Regions from separate parts of the Streptomyces sp. NPDC002206 genome, predicted to be linked through region 4. Evidence: riboswitches for the same ligand, from Rfam matches in the RefSeq annotation. Region 4 holds a riboswitch; each other region holds the start of a gene.
What was found. Region 4 has a riboswitch for cobalamin ahead of ACWCP8_RS15245 (cobalamin biosynthesis protein). Riboswitches for the same ligand answer to the same signal wherever they lie in the genome.

Region 1 (3,742 bases), on a different contig from region 4:
TGTCGCAGCTCGTCAAGGCGTACGACGTACGAGGGGTGGTTCCGGACCAGTGGGACGAGTCACTGGCCGAGCTGTTCGGGGCGGCCTTCGTGCAGGTCGTGGGCGCTGAGGCGATCGTGATCGGGCATGACATGCGGCCCTCGTCGCCCGGGCTCGCGGCCGCCTTCGCGCGGGGTGCGTCGAACCGCGGCGCAGCGGTGACACTGATCGGGCTGTGCTCGACGGATCAGCTGTACTACGCGTCGGGGGCGCTGGATCTGCCGGGAGCGATGTTCACGGCCTCGCACAACCCGGCCCGGTACAACGGCATCAAGATGTGCCGTGCGGGCGCGGCCCCGGTGGGCCAGGACACCGGCCTGTCCCGGATCCGGGAGCTGGTGGAGGCATGGCAGGAGTCGGGCGCCCCGGAGCCGGTCGCGACGCCGGGCGCGGTCGGCGAACGGGAGACCCTGCAGGACTACGCCGCCCATCTGCTCTCTCTGGTGGACGTGACGTCGATCCGGCCGCTGAAGGTGGTGGTGGACGCGGGCAACGGAATGGGCGGGCACACCGTGCCGACGGTCTTCGCGGGCCTCTCGCTGGATCTGGTCCCGATGTACTTCGAGCTGGACGGGACGTTCCCCCACCACGAGGCGAACCCGCTCGATCCGGCCAACATCGTCGACCTGCAGCAGCGGGTGCGCGACGAGGGCGCCGACCTCGGTATCGCGTTCGACGGAGACGCGGACCGCTGTTTCGTCGTCGACGAGCACGGCGATCCGGTCTCGCCGTCGGCGATCACCGCGCTGGTGGCGACCCGGGAACTGGCCCGCCATGGCGGCTCGGGCGTGGTCATCCACAATCTGATCACCTCGTGGTCGGTGCCGGAGGTGGTCCGTGAGCACGGCGGCACCCCGGTGCGTACGCGCGTCGGGCACTCCTTCATCAAGGCGGAGATGGCCCGGTCCGGGGCGATCTTCGGGGGCGAGCATTCCGCGCACTACTACTTCCAGGACTTCTGGAACGCCGACACCGGGATGCTCGCTGCCCTGCATGTGCTGGCGGCGCTCGGGGGGCAGGACGGTCCCCTGTCCGCACTGGTCGCGGGGTACGACCGCTATGCCGCTTCCGGCGAGATCAACTCCACGGTCGCCGACCGGGCCGACCGCCTCGCCGCGGTCACCGCTGCCTACGCCGGCCGTGAGGGAATCACCCTCGACGAACTCGACGGCCTGACCGTCACGGCAGCGGACTGGTGGTTCAACGTCCGCCCCTCCAACACCGAGCCGCTCCTCCGCCTGAACGTCGAAGCCCGGGACGAGGCCACCATGGCCAGGGTGCGCGATGAGGCACTGGCGGTCATCAGGGACTGACCTCCTCTCCCACCGCTCCGTCCCGACCCTGCCCACAGGTGACGTACGTCGCTGTTCCGGGCGCCCCTCGGCCCGAAGGGGCGGGCTACGCCCCGGTAGAGTGTGCGAGTCGTCATCATGCCCGTTCAGGGGGAAGCCGGTGCGAATCCGGCGCTGACCACGCAACCGTGAGCCGCTGACACAGCGGTAAGCCGGAATGCCCTGTCCGCGGTCGTGACCGGCTCGCGTCACCGGAACCCCGGTGACCGGCACCGTCGAGGCATACGGGGCCGGAGCCTGGTGCCTGAGTGTGCCTGTGCCCGGTTCCCACCGCAGGAGAGGCCCAGCCCACCATGACCGTTCGCCGCACCGCAGCAACGCTCGCCGCCACCGCCACCGTGCTCTGTGCGGCCGCTGCCCCGGCCGCGGTGGCGGCGCCGTCTCCGTCGCCCACCCCGTCCGTCGCGCTGCCGTCCGGGCTGTACGGCACCAAGGACCCGACGTACGACGGGGTCTGGAGGCAGTCGCTGGCCTTCATCGCCCAGCGGCTCGAAGGGGTCACGCCCGCGACCGCGTCCGTCGACTGGCTGGTCGCCCAGCAGTGCGACAGCGGCGCCTACGCCTCGTACCGCGCAGATGTCGGCAAGCCGTGCGACGCGAAGACCATGACGGACACCAATGCAACCGCCGCTGCGGTCCAGGCGCTGGCCGAGGTCGGCGGGCACGGCGATGCCGTCGACAACGGGGTCGACTGGCTGAAGTCCGTTCAGAACGAGGACGGCGGCTGGGGTTACAACCCGGGCTCGCCCAGCGACGCCAACTCCACCTCGATCGTGATCGGCGCGCTGGCCAAGCAGGGCCGGCGGCTCGGCGACGTGACGACCGAGGGCGGCAGGACGCCGTACGACGCGCTGCTCGAGCTGGCGATCCCGTGCGGCGGCAAGGACGGCGGCGCGTTCGCGTACCAGCCGGACAAGGCCGGCAAGCTCGCCGCCAACGCGGACGCCACCGCGGCCGGCGTGCTCGGTTCGATGGGCAAGGGGCTGGCCGCCTGGAACAATTCCGCGTCCGAGGACAAGGCGCCCACCTGCCACAAGGGTGCCGTCGTCAAGCCCGAGCAGGCCGCCCAGAACGGTGCCCACTATCTCGCGGGCGCCCTCGCGAAGACCGGCCACCTGAACCAGCCGCCGATGCCGGGCGCCACCGACACCACCGAGCAGCCCGACTTCGGCAACACCGCGGACGCGATCGTCGCCCTGGCCGCCGCGGGCCACCAGGACAAGGCGGCCGGCGCGCTCGGCTGGCTGAAGAAGAACGCCGCGCCCTGGGCGGCGGAGAACGGCCCCGCCGCCTACGCCCAGTTGGTCGTGGCCGCGCACACGACCGGCACCGATGCCCGCGACTTCGGCGGTGTCGACCTGGTCGAGCGGCTGAACGCGACCGGCCCGAAGCCGGCCGCCGTCCACACGCCCTCGCCGGCCACCAGCGACTACGCGGCGCAGGACGGCACCAGCGACGACGCCGGTCTCGGGGTGTGGTGGCTCGTCGGTATCGGTCTCGCCGCCGGTGCCGGCGTCGGCTTCCTCATCAGCAGCCGCCGGAAGACCCCGCAGCTGTGAACCGAGCGGGGAATCGATCCGGGTGGCCGTCGGCGGGCGCCCTGCTGCTCGTTCTCGGCGCCGTCCTGACCGTGCTCGGTGCGGGCACCGCCCACGCGGCCGGTTACCGCTACTGGTCGTTCTGGGAGGGCAAGGGGACGGGCTGGGCGTACGCCACCCAGGGCCCGTCGCTGGTCCGGCCGGACGACGGTGCGGTGCAGGGCTTCCGGTTCTCGGTGAGCGAGGACTCCCAGGACTCGGCGAAACCGCGCCGCGCCCCCGACTTCGCGGCGATCTGTGCGGACACCCCCGCCAAGGACGGCACCAAGCGGGTCGCGCTCGTCATCGACCCCGGCACGGCGGCGGACGCCCCGGACGGGGAGACGCCGCCCGCGCCGCGTACCGCATGCGCGCAGGTCGCCGAGGACGCGAGCGCCGCGGAGGCCCTCGCCTCCGTGGCCAAGCCGCTGCGCTACAGCAGCGAGGCACTGCTCTGCGCGATCTCCGGCTATCCGGCCTCGGGCTGCGGTGAGCAGGTCTCCGGCACCGGGCACGCCGACGGTACGCCGCAGGCGCCCGCGAGCCCGTCCGCCTCGGCCCACCCGGGGAGCGGCCGCGGCGGTCCGTCCGCCGGGGTTCTCGCCGGTCTCGCCGCCGTCCTTCTGCTCGGCGTCGCCGCAGTCGTGCAGGCCCGCCGCCGCGGATGACCGTCTCTGCCCGCACGGCCCGGCCGGGCCGTGCCCTGCGCGCCCCCGAGGCGACCCGCAGCAACGCCCTGCCCGCCGGGGCCTGGTGGCTGTGGGCGCTCGGGCT
Region 2 (3,742 bases), on a different contig from region 4:
GAGGGAGCAGGCGATCGCGTCCGCGTCGGGAGCCGCTGCCTGCTGTACGGGAATGGGGGCGGCGGCCGCTGCCCGGCCGGATGCCGCGCGGGCGATCCGCGTCGCCGGGCGCGAGCGCAGGTAGTACGTCGTCTTCAGCCCCTGCTTCCAGGCATAGGCGTACATCGAGGAGAGCTTGCCGATCGTCGGCGTCTCCAGGAACAGGTTCAGCGACTGGCTCTGGTCGAGGAACGGTGTACGCGCCGCCGCCATGTCGATCAGTCCGCGCTGCGGGATCTCCCACGCCGTGCGGTACAACGCCCGTACGTCCTCCGGGATCCAGGCGAACCCCTGCACGGAGCCGCTCGCCTCGCGCAGCGCCTCACGGGTCCGCGCGTCCCACACGCCGAGCTTCTTCAGCTCATCCACCAGATACGCGTTGACCTGGAGGAACTCACCGCTGAGCGTCTCGCGCTTGAAGAGGTTGGAGACCTGCGGCTCGATGCACTCGTACACCCCGGCGATCGAGGCGATCGTGGCGGTCGGCGCGATGGCCAGCAGCAGCGAGTTGCGCATACCGGTCTTCGCGATCCGGGCGCGCAGCGCGTCCCAGCGCTCCGGCCAGGTCAGCTCGGTGGCGTAGTGGTCGGGGTGCAGCACACCGCGCGCGGCGCGCGTTTCGGACCAGGCGGGCAGCGGACCGGACCGCTCGGCGAGGTCGCAGGACGCCTCGTACGCGGCGAGCATGATCCGCTCGGAGATCTTCGTGGAGAGCGCGCGGGCCTCGGGGGAGTCGAACGGCAGCCGCAGCCGGAAGAAGACGTCCTGGAGCCCCATGGCGCCCAGACCCACCGGGCGCCAGCGGGCGTTGGACCGGCCGGCCTGCTCGGTCGGGTAGAAGTTGATGTCGACGACCCGGTCGAGGAACGTCACGGCGGTACGGACGGTGGAGTCCAGCCGCTCCCAGTCGATCTCACCGTCGGCCACGAACGCCCCGAGATTGACCGAACCGAGGTTGCAGACGGCCGTCTCGCCGTCGTCGGTGACTTCGAGGATCTCGGTGCACAGGTTCGACGAGTGGACCACGCGGCCCGGCTCGGCGGTCTGGTTCGCGGTCCGGTTGGAGGCGTCCTTGAAGGTCATCCAGCCCTGGCCGGTCTGCGCGAGGGTCCGCATCATCCGGCCGTACAGCTCACGCGCCGGCATCGACTTGCGGGCCAGGCCCTTGGCCTCGGCGGCCCGGTACGCGGCGTCGAACTCGTCTCCCCACAGGTCGACCAGTTCGGGCACGTCGGCGGGCGAGAACAGTGACCAGTCGCCGTCCGTGTCGACCCGGCGCATGAACTCGTCCGGGATCCAGTGCGCCAGGTTGAGGTTGTGCGTACGCCGCTGGTCCTCACCGGTGTTGTCGCGCAGCTCCAGGAACTCCTCGATGTCCGCGTGCCACGTCTCCAGGTAGACGGCGGCGGCGCCCTTGCGGCGGCCGCCCTGGTTCACCGCGGCGACCGAGGCGTCGAGTGTCTTCAGGAACGGCACGATGCCGTTGGAGTGCCCGTTGGTGCCGCGGATCAGCGAACCGCGGGCGCGGATCCGGGAGTACGAGAGGCCGATGCCGCCCGCGTGCTTGGAGAGTCGTGCCACCTGGTGGTAGCGGTCGTAGATCGAGTCGAGCTCGTCCAGTGGCGAGTCCAGCAGATAGCAGGAGGACATCTGCGGGTGCCGGGTGCCGGAGTTGAAGAGTGTGGGGGAGGAAGGGAGGTAGTCGAGGCGGCTCATCAGGCCGTACAGCGAGGCGACCTCGTCCACTGCGCGCGCCGAGTCGTCCTCGGCGAGACCGGCCGCGACCCGCAGCATGAAGTGCTGGGGCGTCTCGATGACCTGACGGGTGTGCGGGTGGCGCAGCAGGTAGCGACTGTGCAGCGTCCGCAGTCCGAAGTAGCCGAACCGGTCGTCGGCGCCGTCGGCGAGCGACTGCTCGACCAGCGCGTCGAGCCGGGCCGCGTGGAGCGCCACGAACGCGGCCGTGCGGTCCGCGATCAGACCCTCGCGGTGGCCGACGGAGACCGAGGCGGAGAAGGACACCGCGCCCTGACCGGCCGCCTCGTCCGCGATGGTGCGGGTGAGGAGGCGGGCGGCGAGCCGGGAGTACGCGGGGTCCTCGGAGATCAGACCCGCGGCGGCCTCGGTGGCCAGCGAACGCAACTCTGCTTCGTCCGACCGGGCGTTGCGGCCGCGCAGCGCGGCGGCGGCGACGCGACCGGGGTCGGTGTCGGGCAGATCGACGGTGAGGTCGGTCAGGGTCCGCAGCAGTGCGGTCCCGGGTCCGTCGTTCGCGGTTCCCGTGGACTCGGCGACTGAAGCCGGATCGGCTGGCGCGATGGTCATGTGGTGCTCTCCCTCGCTCGGCTCGGGGCCGGGCGGGGAGCGGGGCAGCCGGGCAGAGGCAGGCCCGGAAAAGAGGGCAGCACTCCGTGCGGCGTCCACCGGCCCATCCGCGAGGCCCGGACGTCTGGGCGTCCGGATCGGTCGAGCCGGACGCGCTGTCGGCAGGTCCTCGGACTTACAGGGTGCGCAAAAGTACACCGATCACACCGTTGCGGGACAGTTCCGGATTCACACCGGATTTCCCTGCGGCGACAGCGAGCACGAGCATACATGTGGGGGCCGCCCTATGAGACGGCCCCCACATGTTGTGTCGTACGGGGTTCACAGGGTGAGGCTGTAGGTGAGCAGCTGGAGGCCTGGAATGGGATACCAGTCGCGCTCCGGAGTCCGTACGAAGCCCAGCCGACGGTAGATCCGGTGGGCCCCGAGCATGGCCGACTGCGTCGACAGGACGAGCCGCGCGACGCCGTCCGTACCCCGTGCACGGTCGATACAGGCCCGTACGAGCGCCTCACCCGTCCCGAGGCCACGCGCCTCCCGCGCGACGGCGAGCATCCGGAATTCGGCCTCGTCGGGGCCGGCGATGTCGGCCCACGGGTTGCCGGGCGGTGCGTATGTCACGCCGCCCAGTACCCGGCCGTCGGCACCGACCGCGACGAGCACGTCGGCCTCGGTGGCGCGGCGCGGCACGTCGCGGAGTTGTTCGAGATACGGGTCGTCGGCACCGAGGTCGAGCAGGCCGTCGTCGAGGTACGCGAATGCGGTGATCTCGCCGAGGAGGTGGTGTTCGGTGGGGTCGACGGGCCTGATCGATATGTCCATGGCGGAAGTCTGCAGTACGGGGCGCGGGGCGCGCGCCCAGGGGCACCAGAGGTGCCGCTCCTGTCCGAGACCTGTGTGGCCCGCCCGGCCACGGATTTGTCCTCCGTCGCCGGGCGGGCCACATTCATGACTGGCGTACAGGCCTACTTGGTCGACGGGCTCGCGTCGGGGGAGCCGGCCGGCTCGGGCCTGGCCAACGGGAGTTCGACCTTCACGCCAGGGTCGCCCGCGTCCGCCGTGTAGTCGGCCGGTGACGTCTCGTCGATTCCGGCCGGGGCCTTCACCGCGTTCAGGACGAACGTCAGCACCACCGTCACCACCACGTTCAGTACGAACGCCGTCAGGCCGATGTAGCCGATCTCGCCGATCCCCGGGATCTCCTTCGAGGAGCCGCCGAAGTGCGCCTGGGTCGGGCTCGCCACCCCGTACGCGGCGATCGTGCCGTAGACCATGCCGACCGCCCAGCCGGCGAGCAGCGCCCAGCGGTGGAACCACCGGGTGAACAGGCCACCGACCAGCGCCGGGAACGTCTGCAGGATCCAGATCCCGCCCAGCA
Region 3 (3,742 bases), on a different contig from region 4:
GGCCCGTATCGCGGGTGCCGCGATCGCCGCCCGCGCCCAGGGCACCCCGCAGGCGACCGGTCGTTGGGGCGCCCACACCGCGACCGCCGACCATGCGGCCGTCCCTCAGGTGGTCTTCACCGACCCGGAGGCCGCGTCCGTGGGTCTCACCCTCGCCGGGGCGGAGCGGGCCGGTCATCGCGTACGCGCCGTCGACTACGACCTCGCCGCGGTCTCGGGCTCCGGCCTCTACGCGAGCGGTTACCGGGGGCGCGCCCGCATGGTCGTCGACCTCGACCGGGAGATCCTGCTCGGCGTCACCTTCGTCGGGCCGGGCATCGGCGAGCTGTTGCATTCGGCGACCGTCGCGGTCGCGGGCGAGGTCCCCATCGACCGGCTCTGGCACGCGGTCCCTGCGTTCCCCACGATCAGCGAGGTCTGGCTGCGCCTGCTGGAGGCGTACCGCGGCTGAGCACGGACGATGTGCCGGCGCGTGGAGGGACGGATCCCGACATGACCGACCCCCCGGCAAGAGACGGGGTCGCTGCGTTGTCGGGATCCGTCGCCCCCGCGTACTCGCACGCTGTACCCGCGTCCCGAAGTGCGGACGAAGTGGCGGCGAGCTCGTCGGGCGAGACATGCATGCTTCTCCACGTGACCGACGGCTGCTGCGCTCACACTGTCGTCCGGGGCCGGGCCAGCGGCTTCAGATCGAGGTCGTCGTGCCGTTGCTCGTGGTCGCGCAGATCACCCTCTGCCGCCGTGCGGCTGTCACCGGCTTCGACAGCGCGCTCGTACTCGGGCCCGAAGCGTTCTTGCAGATGCCGCCGCCGAACAGGCCGTCGCCATGGCCGATGGTCACCCCCTTCGACCAGGCGCGATCCGGTCCGGCGAACCACTACACGACTCGCCTCTCCGGCGCCTGCTGCTCCTCTTCCTCGTCGGGCAGCTTCACGTCGGTCACCGTGATGTTGACCTCTACGACCTCCAGACCGGTCATCCGCTCGATGGCGGCGATCACCTCGGTCCGGACATCGCCCGCGAGCTCGACGATCGGGAAGCCGTATTCGACGATGATCGACAGGTCGACCGCGGTCTGGACCTCGCCGACCTCGACCTTGACACCGCCGGTGACGGACCGGCTTCCCGCTCCGGGCACTCGCTCCCACACGGTCCCCATACCGCGGATGAATCCTCCGCCCATGCCCTGGACTCCGGGCACGCCCCGGGCCGCCAGCCCGGCGATCTTCGCCACCACACCGTCGGCGATCGTGGTACGCCCCCGTGCCCCGGGTTCCGTTCGGCGGTTTTCGCCATGCGGTCCCGGTCCGTGCGTGGACTCGGACGCCGGGCGGGTGGTCTCGGGCCGGCTCAGCTGTGTTTGATCGGTCATGGTCGGTCGCCCTTCCGAAGAGGAGGTGGGCTCGATCGCCTTGGCCATTTTACGTACCATTTGTCGGCATTGCTTGGGCGGAAGGGTGGATGGCCGAGCCCGCCGCTGAGGGGAGTGGGTTGTTGTGGGGGAGTCCGGCCTCGGGTGCCCGCCCTCCGGTCCGGGACAGGGAGGCGAAGTCCGTCGCGACGCATGGTGAAGGCGACGTACGTGATTCCCGGTCCATCACGGAGGTGGCTCCCCCCGGCTACCGTCTGTGCACTGCGGTGGTCTCGTCGGTTCCGGTGCCCAGGGACCGCCCGCATCGCAGGTTCCAGCGCCCGGACCGCCCGCTGAGCTCGGTCAGCGTCAGCGGAGCGACGTCCAACCGCCAGAACGTCTGCGACGGAAGGCCCAGCGCATGCACGATCGCGGCCCGCACCACCGCGGGTTCGACCACGGCGAGCACGCTGCCGTCATCGGCACCCTCCCGATGCAGCGAATCCAGCCAGCCGCCCACCCGCGCATGCAGATCCAGCAGCGACTCACCGCCGTGCGGGGCCGCCGAGGGGCCGGACAGCCAGGTCGACACCGCCTCCGGCTCGTCCCGGCTCACCTCCGCCAGCCGTTGCCCGCTCCAGCGCCCCAAGTCCCAGCCACGAAGGGCAGGTTCGGGATCGGACCGCAGCCCCAACGCCTCGGCGGTCCCGGCGCACCGTTCGTCCGGGCCGTGCACCCGGCGATCGGCACCAGGCACCGCGGTCGCGGCCGCCCGCGCCCGCCGGACACCGGACGCGTCGAGCGGGGCGTCGCCGTCGAAGCGGGCCTCGCGCAGCGCTGCGTTGAGCGCCGGTGAGATCAACATCACCCGTACCGTCAACACCCGTGTCAACTCCCTGAACTGTGGCCTCTTCAGTAAGCACACCATGGCATCCAGGGCTGTGAGGTGGGCAGATGGTGCCATGGCGGCGGGGTGCTCCCAGACGGTATGGTCGCGACGAACATGACGACGGTGTGATGGAAGTCCGGTGAGAATCCGGCACGGTCGCGCCACTGTGAACCCGTATCCGTACGGGAAGTCAGACCCAGCACTGTCGTCTCAGGCACCACGATCGGGACGCGTGTTCCCCCAGGAGGTTCTGCCATGGCACAGACTGCTGCCCCCGCCGCCGTCGCATCACCCGCCATCACCCCCATCTCGCTGAAGGCCATCGCCCCATGGGCGGTCTTCTTCGGCATTCTCATGCTCGTCCTGCTGTACTTCGTCGGCGCCGAGCAGGGCGCCACTGCGGTCATCTCCGGCGAGGGTGTCCACGAATGGGTCCACGACGGTCGCCACCTGCTCGGTTTCCCCTGCCACTGACACACCGCGCAAGCCAGGGGAACCCCTCATGAACTCCATATCTGTCAGAGCCCTACTGGTCCGCGGCATGCTGGCCGGCCTTGTGGCGGGCGCGCTCGCACTTGCCGTCGCCTACTTCCTCGGGGAGTCGCGGGTCGACGCGGCGATCGCCCTCGAAGAGGCGCACAGCCACGACCACGGCGGCGGCGAGGAACTCGTCAGCCGCGCCATGCAGTCCACGGCCGGCCTCGCCACCGGTGTCCTCGTCTTCGGCGTGGCCATCGGCGGCATCGCCGCGCTCGTCTTCTGCTACGCCCTCGGCCGCATCGGCAGGTTCGGCCCGCGGGCCACCGCAGCACTGATCGCGTTCGGCGCCCTGCTGACCGTGTATGTCGTGCCGTTCCTCAAGTACCCGGCCAACCCGCCGGCCGTCGGCAACCCCGACACGATCGGCCAACGCACCGCCCTGTTCTTCCTCATGGTCGCTCTCAGCGTGCTGCTCGCCGTCGCGGCCGTCATCCTCGGCAAGCGGTTGGCTCCTCGGCTGGGCAACTGGAACGCGACGATCGCCGCGTCCGTCGGCTACGTCCTCGTCATCGGGCTCGCCTACGCCTTCCTGCCCTCGTTCAACGAGGTCGGCAAGGACTTCCCGGCCGGTCTGCTGTGGGAGTTCCGCCTCGCCACCCTCGCCGTTCAGGTCACGCTCTGGACCACTTTCGGTCTGTTCTTCGGCTATCTGACCGAACGGCTGCTGGTGCCGGGACCGGACACGGTCCCGGCGGGCGGCGGCACGGCATCCCGCACGGCCACCGCTGCCGACTGACCGGCCGGAACACCGCTACGACCGAACCCGCCTGGAGACGCCTGGCGGGTTCAGTCGTGGTCGGGGTCCGGCCGTCCGGCGTCACGACGGACGTCGAGCGGAGACCTGGAGAGAAGGCTCGGAACCGGCGGCTTCGTCCGTCGCAGTCGCTCCGCCCCCGGGTTCGGCCGCCGATCCGGCCGGCCAGTCGATCCGGTAATGCCTCAGCAGGTCGTCCTCCCTGACG
Region 4 (3,742 bases):
AACTCGTGTCCGGCGCCGGCACGAATCGCCGCCCCGCAGCCGCCGCGACCTCCACCAGGAATTGCCGCCGGAACGCATCGCTCTCCAGCGAGCCGTGCCAGTGCGTCCCCCACACCGCCCCCACCCGGCACCCGTCCAGGAACGGCTCGCCGCCCCGCACATCGGCGACCCCGTGATGGATCTCGTACCCCTCCACCGGCTCCCCGAGCGCCGAACCGACCGGCCGGGCCAGGGTCTTCTCCCGGTCGAACCGGATCCGTACCGGAAGCAGCCCGAGCCCGTCGACCTGCCCGGCCCGCGACTCCACCTCGTCCTCGATGCGCTCACCGAGCACCTGGAACCCGCCACAGATGCCGAGCACCGGACGCCCCTGCGCGGCCCGCCGCAGCAGCGCGTCGGCCAGCCCCCGTTCGCGCAGCCAGGCCAGCGCCTTCACCGTGCCGCGCGTGCCGGGCACGATCACCAGGTCCGCGTCGGCCAGCTCCTCCGCCCGGTCCACGAACCGCACGACCACACCCGGTTCGGCGGCCAGCGCGTCCACATCGGTGAAGTTCGACATCAGCGGCACCGCGCACACCGCGACCCGCAGCACGTCCTCGCCGTGCGGCGGCGCGACGACCGACTCGCGTACGGCCCCGCGCAGCGAGACCCGCAGTCCGTCCTCCTCGTCGATGCCCAGGCCATGGACGAACGGCAGCACCCCGTACGTCGGCCGCCCGGTCAGCCCGTGCAGCATGTCGAGCCCCGGCTCCAGCAGCGACACGTCGCCGCGGAACTTGTTGACCAGATAGCCCGCGATCAGCGCCTGGTCCTCGGCGCCGAGCAGCGCCGTCGTACCGAAGAAGGAGGCGAAGACACCGCCGCGGTCGATGTCGCCGACGACGACCACCGGGAACCGCGCAGCCCGCGCGATCCCCATGTTCACGATGTCGGTGCGGCGCAGATTGATCTCGGCCGGGCTGCCCGCCCCCTCGCAGATCACCGCGTCGTACGTGCCCCGAAGCTGCTCCAGACAGTCCACGACCGTGGAGAGCAGCGACTCCTGCCGCCCCCCGTGGTAACCGCGTGCACTCATCTCGCCCACCGGCCTGCCCATCAGGACGACCTGGCTGGAGCGGTCGCTGCCGGGCTTGAGCAGTACCGGGTTCATCAGCGCGGTCGGCTCCACCCGGGCTGCCTGGGCCTGCATCGCCTGCGCACGTCCGATCTCCGCGCCCTCGCGGGTGACGAACGAGTTCAGCGACATGTTCTGCGCCTTGAACGGCGCGACCTTCACCCCTTGGCGCACCAGCCAGCGGCAGATGCCTGCCGTGACGACGCTCTTGCCCGCGTCCGACGTGGTTCCGGCGACCAGCAGTCCGCCGCTCATCTTCCGCTCCGTCCCGCGGCCGGGCGCCGCCCCGTGGACGACCGCCGTCCCGCGATCAGCCGGCCCGCCGCGCACACGCCGAGGGCCAGCACCCCCACCCGGCGCGAGAGCCGCACCGCGCGTTCGATGTCCTCGGTCTCCACCGCACGGCCCGCCGCGCCGTTCAGCACCGGCCGGTGCTCGACACGGCCGCCGTACGCGAGGGTCCCGCCGAGCCGTACGCCGAGCGCGCCCGCGAACGCGGCCTCCACCGGACCCGCGTTGGGGCTCGGGTGCTTGTCTGCGTCGGCGCGCCAGGCCCGTACCGCCCGACGTGGCTGCCCCCCGGCAGCCACGGCGAGCGCGGCCGTGAGCCGGGCACCGGGCCAGCCGACGACGTCGTCCAGCCGGGCCGAGGCCCAGCCGTAGCGCAGATGGCGGGGTGATTTGTGCCCGACCATGGCGTCGAGGGTGTTGACGGCCCGGAAGGCGACGAGTCCGGGCACGCCGCCCAGCGCGCCCCACACCAGCGCGCCGACGACCGCGTCGGAGGTGTTCTCGGCGACGGACTCCACCACGGCGCGGGCGATCTGCGGCCCGTCGAGGGAGTGCGGGTCGCGGCCGCACAGATGGGGGAGCCGCTCACGGGCCAGTGCGATGTCACCGGCGGCCAGCGCGCCGCCGATGGCGCGGGCCTCGCGCCCCAGCGAGGTGCCGCCGACGACCGACCAGGTGGCGGCCGCGGTGAGGGCGACGGATGCGGTGGGATGACGGCGTACGGCACGGGCGGCCAGTGCGGCTCCGCCCGCGGCGCCTCCGGCGCAGACCAGGGTGTGCAGTGCGCCCCACCCGCGGTGGTCGCGCCACAGGTGGCGCTCGACGGCCGCGGCGGCCCGTCCGAATGCGGCGACCGGATGCCGCCGGCGGGGATCACCGAGCAGCAGATCGCCGATCAGACCGGCCGTGGCGCCGTACGCGAAGATGCGGTCGGCTCGCACGGCTCAGCCGGCCGTTGCGCCTCGAAGGACCTTCGTACAGTCGGCTCTTGGTGGGAGCGGCACAGAAACGGACGACGACGCACGGCAGCCGGGCATGGCGATATGTCCTCACTCAGGGTCCGCGCCCTGGTTCGACGTGACCGGCGGCGAGAGTCTCCTGGCTCCCGGATCCGCAGTTCCCCCGGCCTTCCAGCCCGCCTGCGCGAGCCGTGACTTCCGGTGTGGGGGACTGCTCCCCGGTGACAGTGGCGGGACCGCGCCGGATTCGCACCGGCTTCCTCTGCTGTCGCCGTAAATGGCTCCGGCAGTCCACCACGCTCCGCGAATGCCCGTCAACCTGGCCTTGACCTGCGGCGGCGCAGTGTGCGCAGACGCACATCGGGCCGGACACACGCGAGGTGTGTCCGGCCCGGTGAGACCCCGATGACGGAGTGCGGGTAGGTGCTCAGGCGACGATCAGATAGATCCCGTACGCGACCGCGGCCGCGCAGAGCCCGAAGCAGAGGTACGCGCCGGTGCGGGCGAGTGCCAGGGAGCCCGAGGTGGAGCCGCCCTGCGCCGCCGGTTCCGGCTGCTTGGAGAGGCCGACGATGCCCAGGGTGAAGAGGCCCACCAGCGCCACGGTGACGACGAGGGAGACGCCGAAGACGGAGCCGAGAGCTGCCCAGTCGATGTTCATGGTGATCTGTCCTTACACCGTGGCGGGCCGCGCCGGATCGGCGACGGTTCCGGCCGGGGCCGGGATGGTGGTCTTGAGGTCCGTGTCCGTGGCTGCGGTGGCGTCCACCGTCGTGGCCGGAGCCGCGGCCCCGGTGGGCGGCGGGGTGACGGCCGCCATGGCGGTGGTGATGACACCCGCCGGTTCGGCGTCGGGAGCGACATCGCCGTGACCGACCGGCTTGCGGCGGGACAGCAGCCAGATGGCGGCGGACCCCCCGATCAGCAGCATGGCGACGACGACGACACCCCAAGTGCCCTGCTTGGTGAGGAATTCCGCGCCCGCACCGACCAGACCGGCGGCCGGCAGGGTCAGACCCCAGGCGATGAACATCCGAGTCGCGGTGGACCAGCGGACCACACCGCCCCGGCGGCCCAGTCCCGCACCCATCACGGCGCCGGAGCACGACTGGGTGGTGGAGAGGGAGAAGCCGAGGTGCGAGGAGGCCAGGATGACCGTGGCCGCGCTGGTCTGGGCGGCGAAGCCCTGCGGCGGCTTGAGTTCGGTGAGGCCGCTGCCCATGGTGCGGATGATGCGCCAGCCGCCGAGGTAGGTGCCGAGCGCGATGGCCATACCGGCGGAGACGATGACCCAGACCGGCGGGTTGGAGCCGGGGGAGAGAACGCCGCCGGTGACCAGGGCCAGGGTGATGATGCCCATGGTCTTCTGCGCGTCGTT

Region 1: it holds a riboswitch for cobalamin, as region 4 does, so the genes downstream of both, ACWCP8_RS16835 (prenyltransferase/squalene oxidase repeat-containing protein) here and ACWCP8_RS15245 (cobalamin biosynthesis protein) in region 4, are expected to answer to the same signal.
Region 2: it holds a riboswitch for cobalamin, as region 4 does, so the genes downstream of both, ACWCP8_RS00395 (ribonucleoside-diphosphate reductase subunit alpha) here and ACWCP8_RS15245 (cobalamin biosynthesis protein) in region 4, are expected to answer to the same signal.
Region 3: it holds a riboswitch for cobalamin, as region 4 does, so the genes downstream of both, ACWCP8_RS06150 (CbtB domain-containing protein) here and ACWCP8_RS15245 (cobalamin biosynthesis protein) in region 4, are expected to answer to the same signal.

Annotation. Positions count from the first base shown of each region.
Region 1 covers NZ_JBSFCW010000007.1:280,196-283,937, forward strand. Annotated here, with positions in the region: gene ACWCP8_RS16830 (phosphomannomutase/phosphoglucomutase) at 1-1,352, shown strand, start outside; cobalamin riboswitch at 1,442-1,592, shown strand; gene ACWCP8_RS16835 (prenyltransferase/squalene oxidase repeat-containing protein) at 1,685-2,950, shown strand; gene ACWCP8_RS16840 (SCO2322 family protein) at 2,947-3,636, shown strand; gene ACWCP8_RS16845 (energy-coupling factor transporter transmembrane component T) at 3,633-3,742, shown strand, end outside.
Region 2 covers NZ_JBSFCW010000001.1:83,979-87,720, reverse strand. Annotated here, with positions in the region: gene ACWCP8_RS00395 (ribonucleoside-diphosphate reductase subunit alpha) at 1-2,364, opposite strand, end outside; cobalamin riboswitch at 2,508-2,632, opposite strand; gene ACWCP8_RS00390 (GNAT family N-acetyltransferase) at 2,686-3,186, opposite strand; gene mctP (monocarboxylate uptake permease MctP) at 3,330-3,742, opposite strand, start outside.
Region 3 covers NZ_JBSFCW010000002.1:279,538-283,279, forward strand. Annotated here, with positions in the region: gene ACWCP8_RS06130 (dihydrolipoyl dehydrogenase family protein) at 1-451, shown strand, start outside; gene ACWCP8_RS06135 (hypothetical protein) at 686-841, opposite strand; gene ACWCP8_RS06140 (Asp23/Gls24 family envelope stress response protein) at 878-1,372, opposite strand; gene ACWCP8_RS06145 (histidine phosphatase family protein) at 1,620-2,231, opposite strand; adenosylcobalamin (AdoCbl) riboswitch at 2,344-2,492, shown strand; gene ACWCP8_RS06150 (CbtB domain-containing protein) at 2,496-2,714, shown strand; gene ACWCP8_RS06155 (CbtA family protein) at 2,743-3,516, shown strand; gene ACWCP8_RS06160 (GNAT family N-acetyltransferase) at 3,598-3,742, opposite strand, start outside.
Region 4 covers NZ_JBSFCW010000006.1:280,151-283,892, forward strand. Annotated here, with positions in the region: gene ACWCP8_RS15240 (cobyric acid synthase) at 1-1,369, opposite strand, end outside; gene ACWCP8_RS15245 (cobalamin biosynthesis protein) at 1,366-2,346, opposite strand; cobalamin riboswitch at 2,498-2,626, opposite strand; gene ACWCP8_RS15250 (hypothetical protein) at 2,792-3,025, opposite strand; gene ACWCP8_RS15255 (inorganic phosphate transporter) at 3,038-3,742, opposite strand, start outside.